3 regions of the Massilia sp. DJPM01 genome follow, and region 1 is predicted to be linked to each of the others. Evidence: predicted binding sites of a transcription regulator. Region 1 holds the regulator's gene; each other region holds the start of a gene.
The links. The regulator LexA, encoded in region 1, represses DNA repair genes until DNA is damaged. The targets are predictions, from matches to a motif close to ACTGTATNNNNATACAGT.
Positions count from the first base shown of each region.

Region 2: the regulator LexA is predicted to act here: its motif matches at 5,116-5,133, upstream of PO883_RS27715 (putative DNA modification/repair radical SAM protein).
Region 3: the regulator LexA is predicted to act here: its motif matches at 1,988-2,005, upstream of PO883_RS20430 (PA0069 family radical SAM protein).

Region 1 covers NZ_JAQOZV010000019.1:70,005-77,202, forward strand. The annotation lists gene PO883_RS14320 (DUF4132 domain-containing protein) at 1-3,072, opposite strand, end outside; gene PO883_RS14325 (hypothetical protein) at 3,105-3,392, opposite strand; gene PO883_RS14330 (DUF4132 domain-containing protein) at 3,313-3,882, opposite strand; gene PO883_RS14335 (WGR domain-containing protein) at 3,879-4,283, opposite strand; gene PO883_RS14340 (tetratricopeptide repeat protein) at 4,473-5,198, shown strand; gene lexA (transcriptional repressor LexA) at 5,233-5,868, opposite strand; gene PO883_RS14350 (DUF29 domain-containing protein) at 6,001-6,447, shown strand; gene rpsF (30S ribosomal protein S6) at 6,586-6,990, shown strand; gene priB (primosomal replication protein N) at 7,032-7,198, shown strand, end outside.
Region 2 covers NZ_JAQOZV010000058.1:5,000-12,197, forward strand. The annotation lists gene PO883_RS27690 (replication initiation protein) at 1-13, opposite strand, end outside; gene PO883_RS27695 (helix-turn-helix domain-containing protein) at 372-695, shown strand; tRNA gene PO883_RS27700 (tRNA-Arg) at 898-973, opposite strand; gene PO883_RS27705 (hypothetical protein) at 1,260-2,384, shown strand; gene PO883_RS27710 (UdgX family uracil-DNA binding protein) at 2,412-3,893, opposite strand; gene PO883_RS27715 (putative DNA modification/repair radical SAM protein) at 3,869-5,101, opposite strand; gene PO883_RS27720 (bifunctional diguanylate cyclase/phosphodiesterase) at 5,218-7,198, opposite strand, start outside.
Region 3 covers NZ_JAQOZV010000033.1:14,395-21,592, reverse strand. The annotation lists gene PO883_RS20440 (CocE/NonD family hydrolase) at 1-903, opposite strand, end outside; gene PO883_RS20435 (tRNA-uridine aminocarboxypropyltransferase) at 1,307-1,951, shown strand; gene PO883_RS20430 (PA0069 family radical SAM protein) at 2,057-3,190, shown strand; gene PO883_RS20425 (gamma-glutamylcyclotransferase) at 3,233-3,799, opposite strand; gene PO883_RS20420 (LysR family transcriptional regulator) at 4,164-5,102, opposite strand; gene PO883_RS20415 (VOC family protein) at 5,191-5,733, shown strand; gene PO883_RS20410 (fumarylacetoacetate hydrolase family protein) at 5,741-6,766, shown strand; gene maiA (maleylacetoacetate isomerase) at 6,763-7,198, shown strand, end outside.

The DNA of each region.
Region 1 (7,198 bases):
AAACACCCGCACCGGCCAGCGCCGCTGCGCGCACATGGCCAGCTCCAGCCGCAGCACCTGCTGACCGGCGATGGTGCGCGCATCCTTCTTGAGCAGCTTGAAGCGCTTGACCGCCGCCGTCGCCAGATCGGCATCGTCGCTCTTTTTCGGCTTGGGCAAGTCGGCGCTGCGCTTGCCGTCGGCCGCGCGCACGAATGGTGCGAGCGTTTCGTCGAAGCCGACCCGGAACTGGCGCGGGCCGAAGTCGAGCAGCAGGGCGCCTTGTTCATCCAGGCCCAGGTCGGGCGCCAGGCGGTCTTCCAGTTCGTCGCTCGCCAGGCCGCGCGCTTCGGCGATTTCCTTGATCTTTTCCTGCGCGCGGTCCTGCAGCGCCTTGAACTTGAGTTTTTGGGCGACGCCGTTGAGCAGCATCAGGGCGATATCGCTGCCGATCAGCGCGAGCACGTCCAGGCCGACAACGGCGCGCGCATGCAGGCCCTGGCCGGGCCAGTCGCGCAGCAGGCGGGTAAGCCTGCGCGCGCTCTCGTCGTTACCGAGCAGGCCAAGTGCGTGGAACGCCCAGATCTCCTTGCCCTTGGCGCCGTCGTCAGTCCAGGCGCGAAACAGGTCCCAGGCGAAAGCGGCCAGCGAATCGGGCGTGCATGCTTGTTTCAGTTCGCCGACCCCGGCATACACACCGTCGGCGTGCGGGAAGCGCAGCATGACGCCAATCGCATCCATCGCGTCATCCGGCAGGGCCTTGCCGCTGGCGGCCAGCAGGGGACGGGTCCATACCAGCGCAGTCCAGAAGGCCGGCAGCTTGCCGATCCTGGCCGGGTAGCGCTGCAGCGGGCTTTGGCCGAGCATGGCGCGCATGGCGGCGCTGACGTCGGGCTGGCGGTAGCGAGCGGCCACGTCCAGCAACAGGTCGGCATGGCCGGCGGCGGCCAGCACGCGCAGGGATTGGCGCGCATGGTCGCGTTCCACTCCCGCCTGGCCCAGGGCCGGGGCAATCAGGCCGCAGGCGGCGTGCTCGGGAAAATCGAGCAGCCAGGCGCGCGCCTGGGCCAGCAGCGCCTTGCTCTTGAGCGTCGCATACGCGCGCGCCACCGGCGCGGCCAGGTCGACCGCGCCGAAGTACTGTACATATTCCATTTCCCTCGTTGGCGCCGACGTGAACATGTCGACCAAGGCCGGCAGGGCGTCCACGCCGAGCCGGGCGATGGCGTAGCCCGGGCGCGTCATGCCCATGTGCGCCAGCGCGTTCCATACGCGCGCATTCATCGGTGCCGGCAAGTCCGCGATCGCGCGCGCCTGCTCCTGAAGGCATTCGTTCGGATCGAGGCAGTCGACCCAGGGCGCCAGGCTGCCGTCGGTATCGATGTCATCGACCGCCCGCACCGCGCCCGCCATCGGATATTGACGGCGAACGAGGTAGTCCTGGTAGCGGTAGCCGTCGGCGGCGACGCGTTCGCGTTCGGCCTCGCTCCAGCGTACGACGGGATCGAGCGCCAAGGCTGCGAGCGCAAACGGCTGCGCTTCTTGCATGGCCGGCTGGCGCCACGGCGGCGCGGCCAGCACCAGCGGCAGTTCGCTCGGGTCCGCACAGTCGCGGCCCCCGAGGTACTGGGCGGCGGCGACCGACAGCACTTCCCACGCCGGCGCCGAAATCCATGGTTTGAGGGCGGGCACGCGGTGCGCGTGGGTTGCCACGACGCTGGCCAGGGCCGCACGCGCGCCGCCCGGTCCGCAGTGGTCCTTGCCAATCAATTCGCTCAGCGCCGCCATGGCAGCATCGGGCCATCGCTGTCCGGCCGCGCACATATGGGTGAACCAATTTTCTCCATAGCCCCATGCCAGTGCGCGCAGCGCTTCCGGCGTACCGATGCAGGCCAGGGCCTGTTGCGCGGCGTCCGCGCCCCGGCCGCCTTCGAGCGCTTCGAGCGCTTCGGGGCCGCGGTCGCGCAATGCGGTGGCCACGCTCATCAAGGAGCTGTCGAAGTCGCGCGGCGACAGGCGCTGGTGCGGTGGCCAAAGGCGCAACGCCTGGCGCGCCTCGGGCGATGTGGCGTACGCGATCAGCCAGCTGTAGTTGCAGCACCACCAGCGGCCGCCTTCATAGTCTGGTTCGGGCGCCAGCATCAGAGCCAGTTCGTTAGCCAGTTGCGGCGCGTCCGGCAGCAGCGCGGCCAGCAGCGGCAGGGAACGCGAGGGCAGCGCCCCGGCCGCCTCGCGCGCGCGCTGTACCGCTTGCTCCCACAGCGCCTGCGGGGCGTGCGCCAGGTGGGCGCGCAACCCCAGTTGGGTGAGGCCGTACAGCGCAAAGGGACCGGCTTCCCTGGTCTCGACCTTGTTCCACGACTCGGCGCTCCATCGGCTCTGTTCCTCGATGCCGACGCGTTGCAGCATGATTAGGATATCGAAGGCGTACGCCAGCCCCTTGTCGGCGACCAGCACATCGATGAACGGGCAGCCTTCGGACGCTGGCCGCTGTTTTTCGTTGATGATCTCCGTGGCCAGCAGGATGACATCGGACGCTGGTGAACCAAGCCGCTTGCCCTTGGCGATGCGGGTGATGGCCTCGATCACGCCCTCCTTCAAACTGGCGTCGCAGCCGGTCGCCCGCAGTACGCAATGGGCGCGCACGCGCTCGAGGAACAGCGCCCAGCGCGCGTCGCCGTCGGTGCTCGGCGGCGGGCCGGGGTGGCGGCGCGAGGGCAGGGCGTGGGCGGCCAGTGCGGGCGTTAACTCGAACTGCGGATCGGCGTCGAGCCAGGGCGGCGCGTCACCCGGCGCCGCCGGCGTAACCGGCGCAGCCCTCGGGGCCACGGCCTTGACCGCAGCGGGAGTGGCCGCGGCGGCCGTCGCCACGGCGGCCGTCGCTGCGCTGGTTTCAGCGTAGCCCTTGGCGGTTTTTTCGCCGATCAGCTTAGCCATCGCCGCCGCCGCCCTGGCTGCGCCGGCGTGGTTCTTGGATTGGCGCTGTCCGGCCGTGCCGATCTTGCCGAAGCCGATATGCAGGGCGTCGCCGGCCTGTTCGATTTCCCAGAATTTGCTGGAAACGCCATCATTAAATTCAAATCGCCGCATCATTTACCTGCCTGTATAGTGTGTCAATGGTCCGCTCATGCGCATAACTGCTCCATCACCCGGATAAATTCGCCGACAACGACCGGGTCCAGCGCGGACAAGCGCGCGCCCGCGTCGACGCTGTAGTGTTCGAGAACCAGCCTGACCAGCGTCTGCGCCTTGTCAGCGTTGATCAGCCCTGTCGTCAGGCCCGGTGCGATGTGCACGTGCGCCACCTTGCCCTGGCCGAGCCACCTTGAAAATTCAAACGCTTCGCCGCCGCTGCCGATGTCGCGGTGCCAGCCCCGTTCGGCCAGGCCAAGCAGACGCCCGGTACTGACCACGGCGCCGTCCCAGCACCAGGTGGCGCAGCAGCGGGTGGCCGGCCAGGAAGTCACGGAAGGCTTGCACCGTCCAGCGCCGCCGCCCGCACATCGCCTGTTCCAGGCGCAGCACCCGCTGGGCGGCGATGGTGCGCGCGTCTTTCTTGAGCAGCTTGTAGCGCTCCACGGCGGCTGCCGCCAGTTCGGCGTCGTCGGTCTTTTTCGGCTTGGGCAGCTGGTCCAGGCGTGCGCCCTGCGCATCGCGCAGGCAAGGCTTGAGCGCCTCGTCGAAGCCGGCGCGGAACTGGCGCGAGCCGAAGTCGAGCTGCATTTCGCCCTGTGGGTCCAGGTCCAGGTCGGGCACCAGGCGCTCTTCCAGTTCCTCGGTGCTCAGTTCGAGCGCCGCAGCGATCTCGCCGATTTTGTCGTAGGCGTGGTGCTGCAGTGCCTGGAATTTGACCTTTTGCGCGATCCCGTGCAGGAGCATCAGGGCGGTGTCGCTGCCGATCATGGCCAGCACGTCGAGGCCTGCTCACGCAATAGCATGTCGCCCTCGCTGTAATTGTCGTAGATAGAGTAGCCTGAATTGTCCCGTTCGGCGCAGATGTCGATGTCGCGCGCTACGCCGGGAAACCGGCGCGACGGCATCGCCAGCGCCGCCACCTCGGGCGAGATGTCGACCAGCGGCTCGACCGCCAGCCAGGGCGCCGCGCCGCTTTCAGCGTAGCCCTTGCCGGTTTTTTCGCGAATCAGCTTGTCCATCGCCGCCGCCGTGGCGTGGTCCGGATGGGTCTTGGTTTGCCGTTGTCCCGCCGCGCCCACCTTGCCGTAGCGGACATGGACATCGCAGCCGTCCTGGTCGACTTCCCGGAATTTGTCGGACGCGCCCTGGTCATAGTCGAAACGTCGCAATGGGCGTCCTAACTGGGCTTGAAGGAAAGAGGGGGGCGGCTACCGGCGCGCGCCGCACTCTTGTTTCGCTTGCTCATAAGTAGTGATAAGTGTTGCAAAAAATAATACTTTACGGCAAAGCGGTGTCCCTGTCGAGCCGCACCAATCCGGTTATGATGCGCATCCGGACATCCCATCGTGAGACGTGCAATGAAGAAATCCCTGTTTTGCCTGGCATTGATGCTGGGCGGCGTGGCGCAAGCGGACGAGCTGGCCGACGCCAACGCCTTGTTCGCGAAAAAATCGTATCCGCAAGCGCTGCAGCTCTACACCAAGCTGGCCAACGCCGGCAATGCCGAAGCCCAGTTGCACATGGGCGAAATGTATTTTTACGGCGAGGCGGGGACGGTGGACCTGGCCAAGGCCGAAGCCTGGTTCAAGAAATCGGCGGCCAAGGGCAACAAGACCGCCGCCGGCTCGCTCGCGATGATCAACAAGCGCGCAACGCGGCGCGCCGAGCTTGATTACTGGATATCCAAATACGATGGCGCCGAGCTCAGCGCGGGCCAGTTCCGCTGCCCGGTGCCGCGCATTCCGGCCATGTCGAAGCAGAACGATGAAATCGAGAGCGTGTCGGCCAAGGTCGCGGCCTGGCAGGATTGCTACAACGGCTTCGTGCGCAACCTCAACGAGGCCAGTCCGCTGACCAAGCGCATTCCCAAGGAGGTGGCCGACCTGCTGACCAAGGACGAAGCCGAACAGTCGCGCGTGCATCTGGAAGGCGTGTATGCCGGCATCGCCGAAAACGCCAAGGTCTCGGCCAAGCTGGTGCTGGCCGACTTCGGCGCCTGGCGCAGTGCCACCGACGCCTATATCAAGGAACACAACCGGATCGTCACCGAAGCGGCGACGACGGCGCCGCGCAAGGGCGACTAGACGGCACGGGCGCAGTGGAACAGCGCCCGCACGCTCAGTTCCAGCTGCGCATCAATCCTACCGCGAGGCCTTCGAGCGCGAACTCGTCGGTCGCCGGATCGACATGGATGACCTTGAAGTCCGGATTTTCCGGCAGCAGTTCGATCAGCGAGCCGGTCTTTTTGTAGCGCTTGACGGTGACATCGTCACCGATCCGGGCCACCACGATCTGGCCATTCTTGGCGCTGTCGACCTTTTTGACGGCCAGCAGGTCGCCATCCATGATGCCGGCGTCGCGCATCGACCAGCCACGCACCTTGAGCAGGAAATCGGGACGCGCCGAGAACATCGCCGGGTCCACGCTGTAGGTCGCTTCCACATGCTCCTGCGCGAGGATGGGCGAACCGGCAGCCACGCGCCCAACCAGCGGCAGCGATATCAGCAGGTTCGGCGGCGGCATGGCAATGGCGTCGACGCTGGCGCCGATCAGGCGGATGCCGCGCGAGGTGCCGGGCGAAATTTCGATGGCGCCCTTGCGCGCGAGCGCCTGCAGATGCTCTTCGGCCGCGTTGGCCGACTTGAAGCCCAGTTCATTGGCGATCTCGGCACGGGTGGGAGGAAAGCCCGTGTTCTCGATCGCATCCTTGATCAGGTTGAGGATTTGTTCTTGCCGTGGTGTGAGCTTGATCATCGGTATGCGGGACTGTGTATATGGACAGACTGTATTTTTGTACAGTATTTCGCGCAATGCAAGGGTTAATTGGCCGAACAGGCGAATTATTTGCGATGGGCGCTGTCCAACAAGCAGCGGAGGAGGTGCGTCATGGGTCGGCGTGAGGTTCCACGGGTGAGTTATGAGGAGGATTTTGTGCTGTGGCTTGAGCCGCAAGTGAGTTTGTTGCGCGCGCGCCAGTTCGGGCAGCTTGATATCGACAATCTGGTAGAGGAGCTTGAGGGCATGACCGGCCGTGATCGCAGGGAGCTAAGCAGCCGCCTGAAGGTGGTGGCGATTCACCTGCTTGAGTGCCAATATCAGCCCAAGCGTAAGTCAAGCAGCTGGCTAAATACGCTTGCCCACCAGCGTGACGAAATCGCACAGTTGTTGCAAGACAGTCCCAGTCTTGTTCGTGACATTCCAGCACTTGCCAGGCGCCGCTATCGGCAAGCCGTACTGGCTGCGGCGCGAGAAACCCGCCTGCCCCCAAAGGCATTTCCAACCGAACTCCCCTACAGCGCAGCCCAACTGCTGGACGACGACTTCGTGCCGTGAACAGTGCCCGATCGCACAAGTGCCGCACTGCGTCCTTGATTGTTGCTGCATTACACGCTATAATTGCCGGCTTTCCCTTCCCACACTCGTCTTGACGCCGAGGTGGGCATTTGTTTAAACGTCCCTAAGGAGTTATGCATGCGTCATTATGAAATCGTTTTTATCGTCCACCCGGACCAAAGCGAGCAAGTCCCGGCGATGATCGAACGCTACAAAGCCAGCGTAACCACGCGCGGCGGTTCGGTTCACCGTGTTGAAGACTGGGGCCGTCGTCAGATGGCTTACTCGATCCAGAAGCTGCCAAAAGCGCACTACATCTGCCTGAACATCGAATGCGACAACGAGACCCTCGTGGAACTCGAAACCGCGTTCAAATTCAATGATGCCGTGCTGCGTCACCTCACCGTTAAGATGAAGAAGGCTGAAACCGCGCCGTCGCCGATGATGAAATCGGTACAACGTGAAGACGCAGCCAAGAGCCACCGCACTGAAGCCCCTGCTCCTGCAGCCGCTCCAGCGCCAGCTCCAGCCGCAGCAGCGTAATTGTTGACCGGGATCCCTGAACGCGACTTGACCTCACCCCGGTGAATCAACTCCAGTTCGTAGCCCTGATTTGCGAGCGCGACGTATTGCGCTATACCCCGGCCGGCGTGCCGATCGTGACCGCCACTCTGATGCACAGTTCGCAGCAGATGGAAGCAGGGGTAGCCAGGTTGGTCGAATTCGACATCACCGCGCTTGCCGCGGGCGA
Region 2 (7,198 bases), on a different contig from region 1:
AGGTGATCTGCATGTTGCTACACGCAAGTGAAGTGCAACGTCGTCTGTGGAAACTGCCCCAACGACCGTGGTGTATCACTCTCTTTGGTGATCTGCATGGCCTTCCCCTGCCCAGCGCAGAAAGCCCCGGCCTCTTTGAATGTCGCGGCCTTGATAGTGCCTAGCGACGCAGCCGGGCTGTTGTCCTCACGGACGATCATGTATGTGTCCTTGCCAGTGAGGACGACCCCGGTAGTAGACGCGCAGCCTGTTAGCAGCAAGATAGCGTAAAAAGATTTCTTCAACTGGAGCATTCCCGATTTCGACGATTAAGACGCCGATTCTACGTTTATCGTAGAGAAATATCCAAGGTAATCTACGATTATCGACGGATGCCGTCACTCCCCTTGCAGAAGCCTTCAACGTTTGCGCGTCGCCTCCGCGAAGTCAGACTGCGTTCGGAGCTGCCACAGGACAAGCTCGGAGTGTTGGCGGGGCTGGAGGAGTCGTCGGCAAGTGCTCGGATGAGCCGGTATGAGAATGGCATTCATGAACCGTCGCACAAGTTCGTCGAAGCTATAGCCAAGGTGCTAGGAGTTTCTACGGCCTATTTCTACTGTGGCGACGACCGCCTCGCCGAAATCATCTTGGCTTACTCAGAACTACCTGAACACAAACGACAGGCACTACGTCAATGCGTCACTGAACTGCAATAGGTAGAAGTCGTCCTGCCAAGCGTGATGTGACCCGTCTCCCGCCTGCCGTCACCCCGTCCGGAGACGCGGCGCAAGTGCTGCTCAATGGAGAACTGTTGACCAAAAAATCCTACATTACCCCTACATAGGAAAATTTTTTCATCGAGGAACGAGTGGCCGCACGATTGATAAATCGCTAACCAATTGAAATTAAACAGATTTTTGGTGCGGCTGGCGGGGATCGAACCCACAACCCTTGGCTTCGGAGGCCAATACTCTATCCATTGAGCTACAGCCGCATTTCTGGTCCGATTCGGACTCTTGGACGACCTGAACGGTCGCACGCATTATAGCGCCCGGCCGCCCCCCCGCCCAAGGGTTTTCGATCCATTCGCCATCTTCGCTCCCCGCAGCCCCCGCGCGCGCGCCGCCATGCCCCCCGCCCGCCGGGTTGTGGCGGCCGCGAACCGCCACCGCAACGATACGGCGCAGGCCTGCGGTTTTGTCCGGCCACAAACTACCGATGTACGCGTGCATGGACAATGGGGCGCTGGCTATCGCCCGGAACCGATGAAGGAAGGTGCCATGAATAGACGCTTTGAAACATTCTTGGACACGTCGCTGTGGATCAGCGCCGTGATAACGCTTCTGTACCACTTTCGCTTCCTCATGTTTGTCGACTACGACGCCTTGCACGAAAAATCCCACCTCGATCAAGTGTTTTATTTCTTCACCGGACTGGGGCATGAATCCTTTGCCGTGTTTTTCGTCCTGAACGGCATTTTCGCCGGCCTGCTCCTGCGACGCATGGCGCCAGCGCAGGGCGAGCTTGCCTTGCTGCGCCGCTGGTGGCACTCACACCTGGCTTTGCTGCCGGTGCTGGTCCTGGGCGGCCTGCTCGACCTGGCCGGTGCGCATTTCCTCAATGGCTCGGGCCTGTATTCGGACTTTCCTGCCTTTAGCACAGTGACCCTGAGCTGGACCGCCTTTTTCGGCAACCTGTTCATGCTGCAACCCGCGCTGGTGCCTACCTTCGGCAGCAACAGCATGCTGTATCTGTACGCCTACTTGTGGTGGTCATGCTGCCTCCTGGTGCTGACGCGGCGCGCATGGCGCAGCGGCAAGCCATGCAGCATGGCGATCGGCGCTGCGCTCGTGCTCGCCCTGGCGATAGGGATGCCGCCGGACTTCTGGCCCTGGCTGACCATCTGGCTGCTGGGCGTGGCGGTCGGCCTGCGCGGCCCGTGGCCGCGGCCCCCGCTTCATCCGCTGGCGGCCTGGGCCCTGCTGGCCACGGCCATCCTGTTTTCGCGCCTGACCGGGGCCCGCACCGACCTGCTGCCGGCGCCATGGGGGCACATGCTGATGCAGTGGAAGTACGTGCTTGTGGGAATGGGATTTGCCGTGCTCGCCACCATACTCCACCGTAGTCCGAAGCTCCCGGCTGGCGACGCGGCGGCGCCCTCCTTGCTTGCCAGGATCAACCGCCATCTGGCCGCCGGCGCCAGCATGGCCTTCCTGTTTCATTTTCCCCTGATGATGATGCTCACCGCCATCGGTGCCGACCTGTTCGGCCATCAGTTGATGCAGCAGCCGGGGCTGCTGTGCTATGTGTTGCTGGGATGCGCAGTCACCCTGTGCTACGCAGCAAGCCATGCGCTGGCGCGCTGCATCGGCACGCCGGACGGCGGTGCCCGGCTGATCGCATGAGCTTCCCGCCCTTGTCGCGGCCCGCCCTTACGGCGCCGCCCCAGGCAGCGCCAGTTCGCGCGCCTGGCGAAAGCCGTCGACCATCACGCCAAACGCTTGCGCCTTCATGTCCTCCCCGGGCACGCGCAGGATGTAGGACGGGTGATACACCACCACCACCCAGCGCCCCGCGTGCATGAAGGGTTTGCCCAGCACCTCCTTGAGCGTCGCGTGCGGATTGCCCGTCACCGCCTTGAGCGCGGTACTGCCCAGGGCGACGACCACTTCCGGCCGGACCTGTTCGAGCTCGCTGCCCAGCCAGTAGCTGCACGCGTCCACCTCGCGCTGGGCCGGCGTTTTATGCATGCGGCGCTTGCCGCGCGGCTCCCATTTGAAGTGCTTCACGGCATTGGTGAGATAGATCGTACGCCGGTCCAGCTCGGCCTTGGCCATGGCGCGGTCGAGCAGTTGCCCGGCCGGGCCGACGAACGGCAGGCCGGCCAGGTCTTCCTGGTCGCCCGGCTGCTCGCCCACCAGCATGATGCGCGCTTCAAGCGGACCGATGCCGCCGACCGCCTGGGTCGCGTTCTGCCACAGTTCGCAGCGGCGGCACTGGTCGAGCGTGCTGGGCGCCTCGCGCTGCGGCTGCGCCTTGTCGGCGGAAATGGGAATGACCGTACCGCCGCGCTGCCCCACGCTGTGGGTCTGGCCCACCTTGCGCGCGCCGGCGGCCGCCTGCGACACCATCCCCGGCACCAGCGCGCCCTCCGGCAGGTTTTTCCAGAAGCGCGTGGGGATGTGGCCGTGCATCAGGTCGGCATTGAGGCGGGCCGGGTTGAAGATGCTGCGGTAATAGGTCAGCCACAACGCTTCGCCGGCATCGTCGATGTCTTCCGGGCCGCGCATCAGCGGGCCGGTGCTGTGCAGGGTGGCGCCATCCCACAGCACGCTGGCCTCGGGCGTGGCGATCATCCACGTGACACGTCCCATGCGGCTGGCGAAGTGGCGCGCCACCTGCGGCAGCACATCGTGGGCCGGCTCGAACCAGGCCACGAAACGGGGCGGACCGGCGTCTTCGCGGCGCTCGCGAAAACGGATGTAAGCGTGCATGTCGTGCTGCTCGCGCTGCACCGCCTTGACCATGGCGTGCAGGCGGGCGCCATCGTCGTCGGCCGCCGAGAGCACGTCTTTTTCGCCTTGCTGCCAGCGCCACAGCACCAGGTACAAAAACGCCCAGCGGTTCGGCACGCGGCAACAGGCGGCGCTTTGCAGCATGTCCATCAGCTGGCGCGAGATGCGCATGGTGGACGTGCTATGAGGTTCGACCGCATCCGGCGCCGGCGGTTGCGCGCCCTGCGAAAACAAATCGCCGTCATCCTTGTGCGAAATCCATTGCACCGCGTGGGGCGGCACTTTGTGCGCCAGCAAGTCGCGCGCGGCATGGCGCCACTGGTCGAAGGAATGGACCAGTACCGGACGCCCGGCCGCGGCGCAAGCGGCCGCGCTTACGCCGCCTGCAATTGCGCCCATAAATCCAGCTGCCGGGGTGAATGCTCGGCCATCGAGCGGCGCAGCACCTCGGACGCGGTAGTGTCCGATGCAGGTCGGTAGTCGGCCGTGACGATGAAGGGCGCGATTTTTTTCATGCTGCAGCGCAGGCGGGTCAGGTCGGCGTAGCGGATGCGGCGCAGGCGGCGCAGTTCCACCAGCCGTTTGGCGTTGCGCAGGCCGATGCCGGGCACGCGCGCGATCATCGCTTCCTCGGCCATGTTCAAGTCCATCGGGAAATGCTCGCGGTGCGCCAGCGCCCAGGCCAGCTTGGGATCGATGTCGAGCGCCAGGTTGCCGGCCGCCGGCAGCAGTTCGGCCGCATTGAAGCCGTAGCCGCGCATGAGGAAATCGGCCTGGTACAGGCGGTGCTCGCGCTGCATGGGCGGCGGCGCCAGCGGCACGCTGTCGGGGCTGTGCGGAATCGGGCTGAAGGCCGAATAGTAGACGCGCTTGAGCTTGTAGCTGCCGTACAGGGTTTCGGCGGTGCCCAGGATGGTGTGGTCGTCACTGGCATCGGCCCCGACGATCATCTGCGTACTCTGCCCGGCCGGCGCGAACTTGGGTGCGCGCGCTTCCCCGGCCTTTTCGTCGAGCTTGCGGCGGATGGCCCCCATCGCCAGCTTGATGGTGTGCACGCTTTTTTCGGGTGCCAGGCGCGCGATGCTGCCCTCGGTCGGCAGTTCGATGTTGACGCTGAGCCGGTCGGCATACTTGCCGGCGGCGGCGATCAGGGCGGCATCGGCATCCGGAATGGTCTTGAGGTGGATATAGCCGCGAAAATTGTGGACTTCACGCAACTGCCGCGCGATGGCCACCAGTTGTTCCATGGTGTAGTCGGCCGACTGGATGATGCCGGAACTGAGGAACAGGCCATCGATATAGTTGCGCAAGTAAAAATCGAGCGTCAGCTTGACCACTTCATCGACCGAAAAACGCGCGCGCGGCACGTTGGAGGTGCGCCGGTTGACGCAATACTGGCAATCGTAGACGCAGAAATTGGTCAGCAGGATCTTGAGCAGGGAGACGCAGCGCCCGTCCGGCGTGTAGCTGTGGCAGATTCCCATGCCATTGGTGGCGCCGATGCCCTCCTTGCCCTCGGAGCTGCGCCTGGGCGCGCCGCTACTGGCGCAGGACGCGTCGTATTTTGCCGCATCCGCGAGGATTTCCAGCTTGTCGGTCAGTTCCATGGGCCAGGCGCTCAACTGTATATATATACAGTATCTTACACCATTCCCATGGATGGGCGCAGGCGCTGTGCGCCAGGATGTGCAGTCTTGTCAGGCCTCTTGCGGCGCCGCTGCCCTCAGGCCCGCTTGGCCTGCGGCATGGCCTGGCAAGCGGCCAGTTGCACTTCCTGCTCGCGCAGCACTTCCAGGAAGCTGGCCAGTGAAATCGGATGATGGAACAGGTAGCCCTGCATGGTCAGGCAGCCGTTCGATTTGAGGTAGCGCGCCTGCACCTCGGTTTCCACGCCTTCGGCGATCAGGTGCAAACCCAAGCCGCGCGCGATCGAAATGATCGCCAGGATGACCGGATAATGCCCCTGCTCGTCGTGGATTTCCTTCACAAACGACTGGTCGATCTTGATGGTGTGGATCGGGAAGCGGTGCAGGTAGGACAGCGACGAGTAGCCGGTGCCGAAGTCGTCGATCGCCACCGACACGCCCAGCTGGCACAGTTTGTTCAACTGCTCGATCGCATACTGCGGATTGCGGATGCAGATATTCTCGGTGATCTCGACTTCGATCTGGGCCGGCGAAATCCCGTAGCGCTGCAGCGCGCCGCGCATCTTCTCGAAAAAGTCGCCGCGGTCCAGGTATTGCGGCGACAGATTCAGGGACAGGCGGATCGCCTCGCCGCCGTTCTCGTTCCACACCAGCATATCGCGGCACAAGGCGTCCAGCATCCAGTCGGAAATCGGCAGCATCAGGCCATTGTCTTCGGCGAACGGCAAAAACTCGTTCGCGCTCAGCACGCCGCGCTGCGGATGGTTCCAGCGCATCAGCCCTTCGGCGCCGATGATGCGGCCGGTGATCACGTCGATCTGCGGCTGGTAGTACATTTCCAGCTCGTTCTGCTCGAGCGCCTTGCGCAGGCTCTGTTCCAGCGCGATCTTCTGGTGCGACACGTCGAGCATCGAGTTGTGATAAAAACTGTGGCCGTTCTTGCCCAGCGCCTTGACCTGGTACATGGCGATGTCGGCGTGGCGCAGCAATTCGTCGATCGACTCGCCGTCGCCCGGATAGATCGCGATGCCGATGCTGGCCGAGACGTGCACCTGGTGCCCATCGAGGTCGAACGGCAGGTGCAGGCAGGTGAGGAACTTCTCGGCGATCGCCTTCGCTTCGCCGCGCCCGGCCAGTTCCGGCAGCACGATGGTAAATTCGTCGCCGCCCTGGCGCGCCAGGGTGTCGCCATCGCGCAGGCATAGCTTCAGGCGCAGCGCGACCTGCTGCAGCAGCTCGTCGCCCTTGACGTGGCCGAGCGTGTCGTTCACCAGCTTGAAGCGATCGAGGTCGATGAACATCACGGCCAGCTCGGTGAGCTTGCGCTTGGCCTGGATGATGGCCAGCCCCAGGCGGTCCTTGAACAGGATGCGGTTCGGCAGGTCGGTCAGGATATCGTGGTAGGCCTGGTAGGAAATGACTTCCTCGGCGCGCTTGCGGTCGGTGATATCGCGCGCCACGCCGTAGGTGCCGTAGAACTCGAGCTTCTTGACGTCGTGGTCCGGCACATGCATGCCCATCGAATTGAGCGAGATCGTCATCAGGGTCGTGTTGAACGCCCGGTTCTGGCCCGCGCGCGCGTGGCACTTGAGGCGCAGTTCCACATTGCGCGAGGCGCGCTCGTCGACCCGGCGCTCGTTGAAGGCGTAGCGCGCGCGCTCCAGGTCTTCATCGTGCACCAGGATGGTGTAGTGCTGGCCGATCAGGTCTTCGCGCGCGAAACCGAGCAGCTGGAAGGCGCGGTCGTTGATGAAAGTGAAGCGGCCCTCGTGATTGAGGGTGTAGATGATGTCGGGCGAGCTGTCGACCAGGTAGCGGTACAGCTTCTCCGAGTTTTCCAGCTGCGAGGCGATGCGCTCGTTGGCCATGGCCAGGCTGCGCTGCTGCAGCGCGTTGCCGACCGTCTTGAGCATCTCTTCGCGGCTGTACGGCTTGCGCAGGTAATCGTAGGCGCCGCGCTTGAGCGCGCCGATGGCCGCCTCGATGCCGACGTCGCCGCTCATCACGATCACGTCGGCGTCGATCTCGCGCTCATTGATGAAGTCCATGATCTCATGG
Region 3 (7,198 bases), on a different contig from region 1:
TTCGCTCAGGTAGGGCACGGCGGCGATATCGTCGACGCGGGCAAAATCGGTTTTCGGCACGCTCGGCGCATCGGCCACCGCGACCACTTCGCTGGTCGGCATGCCGATTTGCTGGAGGAAGCGTTCGGTCTCGCGCCACCAGATGCCGGCGCCGTCGCGGCTGGCGGCCATGCCGTGGGCGTCGCGCTTGAAGGCGCCGAATTCGACCAGGCGCGCCTTGCCGCCAGCCCGCTCGAAGGCCGCGTGCATGCGCGCCACCAGGTCCGGCCCGAACAGCGAATCGTTCACGCCATACATCCACAGGCTGGGAATCTTGTTGCTGGCACCGTAGGTGGCGAAGGCGTGCACCAGTTGCGCGCGCCAGTCGCAGCGGTCGGCGTCGTCGCGCAGGCCGCCGGCAAAATTGATCAGGCCGCGCACGCCGGGCACCTCGCGCGTGCCCAGGGCGATGGTGGCCAGTCCGCCGTAGGATTGGCCGGCGACCACGATGCGCTCGGGGTCGACCCAGCCCTGGCGGCGCGCGAAGTCGATGGTGTCCTGCACATCGCTGGCCTGGGCATAGCCGTTGGCGGTCATGTTGCAGCCATGGTCGGCGTAGTTGCCGGTGGAGCCCGCGAAGCCGCGCCGCATCGGCACCAGTACCGCATAGCCGCGCTTGACGAAGGCGGTCGCCATGTAGATGAAGCGCTCGCGCGTCTGCTTGCGCGGCTCGCCCGATTCCTTGCCGTGGTTGATGATCAGCAAGGGAAACGGGCCGGCGCCGTTGGGGCGGAACACGGTCGTCTGCAATTCCGACCGGCTGGACGGTCCGGCGGGAACGGCGATCACCTGCTCGTTGAGCCGGTAGTCGAGCGGCAATTCCTGCTCGATCGCCACCGACGGCAACAAGGTGAAGCCGGTCACGAGGGCGGTCAGGAACAGGCGCAGGGCGCGGGGAATCAGGGTAGCGATGGTGGGCTCCGATGGATTGGATTGCCTAAAGGAATGATTTGATTCTATGTAGGGTGATGTCGTTGGGCAATACCGGAATATCAACTCGACGCCTGTTGTGAGAAAAATAGTTGCCGATTGCACGCTTTGTTGCTTCGATGCTCGCGTTGCCGGAAGCAGGATGCTGGGAATATTTCTAGTTGGAAAAAGTGCCCTCGCGCTACCGGCTTGCCGGTGTTAACATGCGCAGGCCGTCATCCTTGCGCCTTGCGCCTTTCGCCATCATGAACAATTTCACCCCCGCAAGCGGCTTGCCGCCCGGTTTTGCCATTGTCCGGCTGTTTTTTGACGCGCTGCCGCGCCGGGTGGGAGTCCGATGACCGGGCCGGGCCAGCAGGGGCAGGCCAGTCCGGCGCGGCGCAGCATCTGTGCGCACTGTGCGCGGCCGGCCGTGGCCTGCATTTGCCGATGGATCAGTCCGGTGGCAAGTGCGGTGCGGCTGCTGATCCTGCAGCATCCCATGGAAGTGAGCAACGCCAAGGGCAGCGCGCGCCTGCTGCACCTGAGCGTGGCGGGCAGCACGCTGGTTGCGGGCGAAGTGTTCGATCCGGCGCAGCTCGGCGAGCTGCTGGCGCTCGATGGCCGGCGCGCCGTGCTGCTGTATCCGGACACGCCGGACGACAGGTCGCTGGGCATGCCGGCACCGCCGCCACTGCCGCCGGAACTGTTGCACGCGCCCGGGAAACTGTTGCTGGTGGTGCTGGACGGCACCTGGCGCAAGAGCCGCAAGATGCTTTATCTCAACCCTTTGCTGCATGCGCTGCCGCGCCTGCCGCTGAACGGCATGCCGCCGTCGCGCTACCGCATTCGCAAGGCGCATGCGCCGGACCAGCTATCGACCCTGGAGGCAACTTGCCATGCCTTGGGCGAGATCGAAGGCGATCATGACAAGTTCCTCCCGCTGAGCCGCGCTTTCGATGATTTGATCGATGCGTTTGTGCTGCATCAAGGCCGGCTTTGAACGCTGCTTGAACTGGCGGCGGCACCAACGTAGAATACTGTATGTTTATACAGTTAAATAGGTGCTGCGGTGACTGATCGCGACAAGGATGTTGAAGAAAACGTCATGCTCCCGCCGCGTCCGCTGGCTGCGCAGAAGGGGCGGGGAGCGGTGACCAATCTGCAAGGCCGCTACGAAGTCAACGCGCGTGAGCGGTTCGACGACGGCTGGGTGCATGAAGACGACGAAGACGAGGCGCCGGCGCCCTTCCGTACCCAGGTTACGGACGAATTCGCCAAAACCATCCTGAGCCGCAATACCTCGCCCGACATTCCCTTCAATGTGTCGCTCAATCCCTATCGCGGGTGCGAGCACGGCTGCATTTATTGTTTTGCGCGGCCATCGCACAGTTACCTGGGGCTGTCGCCGGGGCTGGACTTCGAGAGCCGCCTGTTCGCCAAGGTCAACGCGCCCGATTTGCTGCGCCGCGAGCTGGCCAGGCCATCCTACGTGCCCGAGCCGATTGCGCTGGGTGTGAATACCGACGCCTACCAGCCGTGCGAGCGTGGCCTGGGCATCACCCGGCGCGTGCTGGAGGTGCTGCACGATTGCGAGCATCCGGTGGCGCTGATCAGCAAGTCGTCGCTGATCGAGCGCGACGTCGACCTCATCGCGGCCATGGCGGCCAAGAACCAGGCGATTGCGGCGCTTACCATCACCACGCTCGACCCGGAAATCTCGCGCACGCTGGAACCGCGCGCGGCGGCACCGGCGCGGCGTCTGCGCACGATCAGGCGGCTGACGGAAGCGGGCATCCCGGTGCGGGTCAGCGTCGCGCCGGTGATTCCCTTCATCACCGAGCCCGAGCTCGAACGGGTGCTGGAAGCCGCGCGCGATGCCGGTGCCGTGAGCGCCCATTACGTGGTGCTGCGCTTGCCCTGGGAAGTCAATCCCCTGTTCCAGGAATGGCTGCAGGCACACTTTCCCGAGCGGGCGCAGCGGGTGATGAACCGGGTGCGCGAGCTGCGTGGCGGCAAGGACTACGACAGCGACTTCAGCAAGCGCATGCACGGGGAGGGCGTTTGGGCGGATTTGATACGCCAGCGTTTCGTCAAGGCAGTCGAGCGGCTGGGCATGAGCGCGACCAGCGGGCGCTTTGCGCAACTCGATGCCTCACGGTTCAAGCGGCCGCTGGTGGTGCCGACAGCGCCCGCCAAGCAATGCGGCAACGCGACGGGGCAGCTGGATTTGTTTGGATAGGAGGCGCTCGATAAGATGTTTTTCGCGGCTCGCTTGCCGTGCTTATTCACGCAGGTCAGTTAAATACCGCTCGATTTCAAACACGTGCGCGTCTTCCATGCCCAGTTCGCGCAGCGCGTGGGCAAGGTCGATCAGGTAATCGCGGTTGGCGCCGCTCGGGCCGTGCGAGTATGCGATTTGACGGGCAATATCACGCTCGCTCGCCTCGCCGAGGAAGGCGGCATTGTCTTCGGTCGCGATGTACACCAGCCCGAGTTCGCTGCCGCCGTCCTCGAAACGGATGTCGGTTGCCAGGCGCAGATAGCCGTTCTTTTCGCGGTGGTCCAGATGGGCAAACACTTCGGGGGTGATCAGGTAAGCCATGCCCGCAGTGACGGCGCCGGGCTGCGCAATCAGCGTGGCCACGCGGCCCGGGGCAGTCTCCGTGCCGCGGTGATCGTGTGAACCTTGCCAGAAGCGCCGGGTCCAATTGCTGATCGTCGCCGGTTTGCGCTCGATGTACGGAAAGTCCGCCTTGAAGATCAGCGAGCCATAGCCGAACAGCCACACGCGATGGTGGCCGTCGAATTGATCCATGCGCTGGTTGATGGCGATGGTGTTGTGTGACATGGGTAGTATCCGTTGGAAGCGAGCATCAATTATAGAGGCGGCGCGCCACCGGCGCAGCGCTGGCAAGGCGCGCTGTCCATGACGCTGCGTGAGCGCACCCGGCTGACGGCGGCTCGCGGCGCCCGTGGCCTGCTGCGTGTGTTGCGCCATCACGATCGACGGCGTCGTTTGTGCATCCATGACCGAAGGCGTCATTTGTGCGTGGGCGATCGATGGCGTCGTTTGTGCATCCACGACCGATGGCGTCGTCTGTACGTCGGTGATCGATGGCGCCTTGGCGCGTCCGCGGTCGACCGCGTAGTGCGACCGTCCGCAGCCGATCACATGGCGCTATGCGCGCAAGCTATGGCGCGATGTGATCGGCTCAAGACTGCGCAGGCCCCTGGTCTGCGGCGATGGGAATGTTCCAGTCATGCGACTCGACGAACTTGAACAGGAAGGTCATGAAGCTCTCCGCCGCCGGCGACAGCGAGCGCTTGTCGCGCGTGTACACGAAAAAGCGCCGCGTCAGTTCGGGCTCGTGCAACTGGCGCATGTGCAACTGGTGCAAGCGTACCAGCGGCTCGGCATACGGCAGGCAGACGGTCACGCCCAGTCCGGCGCTGACCATGGCCAGCGCGGTCGTCATGAACGTGACTTCATTGACCGGATTGAGCGGCACGTCGCGCAGCGAATGGTGCATGTCGCTCAGCAGGCGCTCGGTGAACTGCCCTTGCAGCGAGATGAACGGGTAGGCTGCCAGGTCCGACCATGTCACGCGCTCGCGCTGCTCGAGCGGGTGCTGCTGCGGAAACACGAGCACGAAGGGCATCTCGAACAGCACCACCGCCTCGATCTGCGCGGTAGGATCGCGTTCCGGTCCGATGCCGCAGTCGACCTCGCCGCTGAACACGCGCGCCGTCACGTTTTCGACCGCGCAATCGACCAGGCGCACCTGGATTTCCGGATACACCTTGCGGTAGGCGGCGATGACCTGCGGCAGCAAGGTGCACGACATCAACTGCGGGGCCGCGATCCGGACTACGCCTTTTTTCAGCCGTGTCTGGCTGGCGATGTCGAGCAGCGCGCCGTCGAGGTCGTCTATCATCTTGGAAAACAGGGGCGTCAGCTCGCGCCCGACCTCGGTCAGGGCGATCCGCCGCGTGCTGCGGTCGACCACGCGCACGCCCAGGGTCAGTTCGAGCTCCTTGATCAGCCCCGACAGCGCCGCCTGGGTCACGTGGAGATACTCGGCCGCCAGGGTAAAACTGCCGGTCTTGGCAAGCGCGACGAGGGCGCGCATCTGGCGCAGGGTGGGATTCATAGCTTAATCTGATAAGTCGCGTTGAAAATATTGTTTGAATGATAGTTCGTTTTGCACTCTAATAGGGGAATCAACAGGGGAGCACAGCATGAAAATTACCAGGATTCACCACGTAGCCTATCGCTGCAAGGATGCCAAAGAGACAGTCGAGTGGTACGTCAACTACCTCAATATGGACTTCGTGCTGGCCATCGCCGAAGACCAGGTGCCGTCGACCGGCGCGCCCGACCCGTACATGCACGTTTTCCTCGATGCCGGCATGGGCAATGTGCTGGCATTTTTCGAGTTGCCGAGCCAGGCGCCGATGGGCCGCGACGAGAATACCCCGGCCTGGGTGCAGCATCTGGCGCTGGAAGTCGGCTCCATGGACGAGCTGCTGGCCGCCAAGGCGCGCCTGGAAGCGGACGGTATCGAGGTCATCGGTCCGACCAACCACACCATCTTCAAGTCGATCTATTTCTTCGATCCAAACGGTCACCGCCTCGAACTTGCCGTCAACACGGCCACGCCAGAGATGAAACAGAAGCTCGACGCCGTCAAATGGGACATGCTCAACGAGTGGTCCGAGACGCGCAAGGCGCCGAAACACGCGGCCTGGATGCACGAGAACCCCCGAGCGGACCAACAATAAGGCACACATGAAACTTGCAACATTGAAATCAGGCGGGCGTGACGGCTCGCTGGTCGTGGTCAGCCGCGACCTGTCGCGTTACCAGAAGGTTCCCAAGATTGCCGCGACCTTGCAGTTCGCGCTAGACAACTGGGACGATGTGGTCGAACGCTTGCAGGCCGTCTACACCGCCCTGAACGAGAATGGCACCTGGGATGCGCAGCCCTTCGACGAAGAACTGTGTCATTCGCCGTTGCCGCGCGCGTATCAGTGGGCCGACGGTTCGGCCTATATCAACCACGTCGAACTGGTGCGAAAAGCACGCAACGCCGAGGTTCCCGCATCGTTCTACACCGATCCGCTGATGTATCAGGGCGGCTCGGATTCCTTCATCGGTCCGCGCGACCCGATCTACGCGCTGGCGGAAGAGTGGGGCATCGACCTCGAAGCGGAAGTGGCGGTCATCACCGGCGACGTGCCGATGGGCGCCAGTGTCGAGCGCAGCGCCGCGGCCGTGCGCCTGGTCATGCTGGTCAACGACGTTTCGCTGCGCAACCTGATTCCGAACGAGCTGCTCAAGGGCTTCGGTTTCTTCCAGTCGAAGGCGGCCAGCGCGTTTTCGCCGGTCTGCGTCACGCCCGACGAACTGGGTGACGCATGGCAGGATACCAAGCTGGGCCTGCCGCTGAACGTGCAGATCAACGCGCGGCCGTTCGGCAAGCCGAACGCGGGCGATGACATGACCTTCAACTTCGCGCAACTGGTCGCGCATGCGGCCAAAACGCGCGAACTGGCGGCGGGCACCATCATCGGTTCCGGCACGGTGTCGAACAAGCAGGGTAACTTGCACGGGTCGAGCATCGATAACGGCGGCGTCGGCTATTGCTGCCTGGCCGAAGTGCGCATGTACGAAACGATCGAGCATGGCGCGCCGACAACGTCTTTCCTGAAATTCGGCGACAGCGTGCGCATCGAGATGTTCGATGCCGCCGGGGCCAGCATCTTCGGCGCCATCGACCAGACCGTGGCTGTCTATGAGGAGCGCCGCCCATGAAGCTGTACACCTACTTCCGTAGTTCCGCCGCGTACCGGGTGCGCATCGCGCTCAACCTGAAAGGGGTGGGTTACGAATCGGTGCCCGTGCATTTGCTGCGCAATGGCGGCGAGCAGCTGGCGCCCGAGTATCTGGCGATCAACCCCAGCGCCCTGGTGCCCAGCCTGCAGGACAAGGGTGCCACGCTGACGCAGTCGATGGCCATCCTGGAATACCTGGAAGAGGTGCATCCACAGGTGGCCTTGCTGCCGCGCGACGCGCTCGGGCGGGCGCGGGTGCGCTCGCTGGCGCTGATGGTGGCCTGCGATACCCATCCGCTGACCAATCTGCGCGTGCTGCGCCATCTGGTGAATGAGGTCGGTTTGTCGGAAGAAGCCAAAACCGATTGGTATGTGCACTGGCTGCGCGAAGGAATGGCCGCCCTGGAAGCGC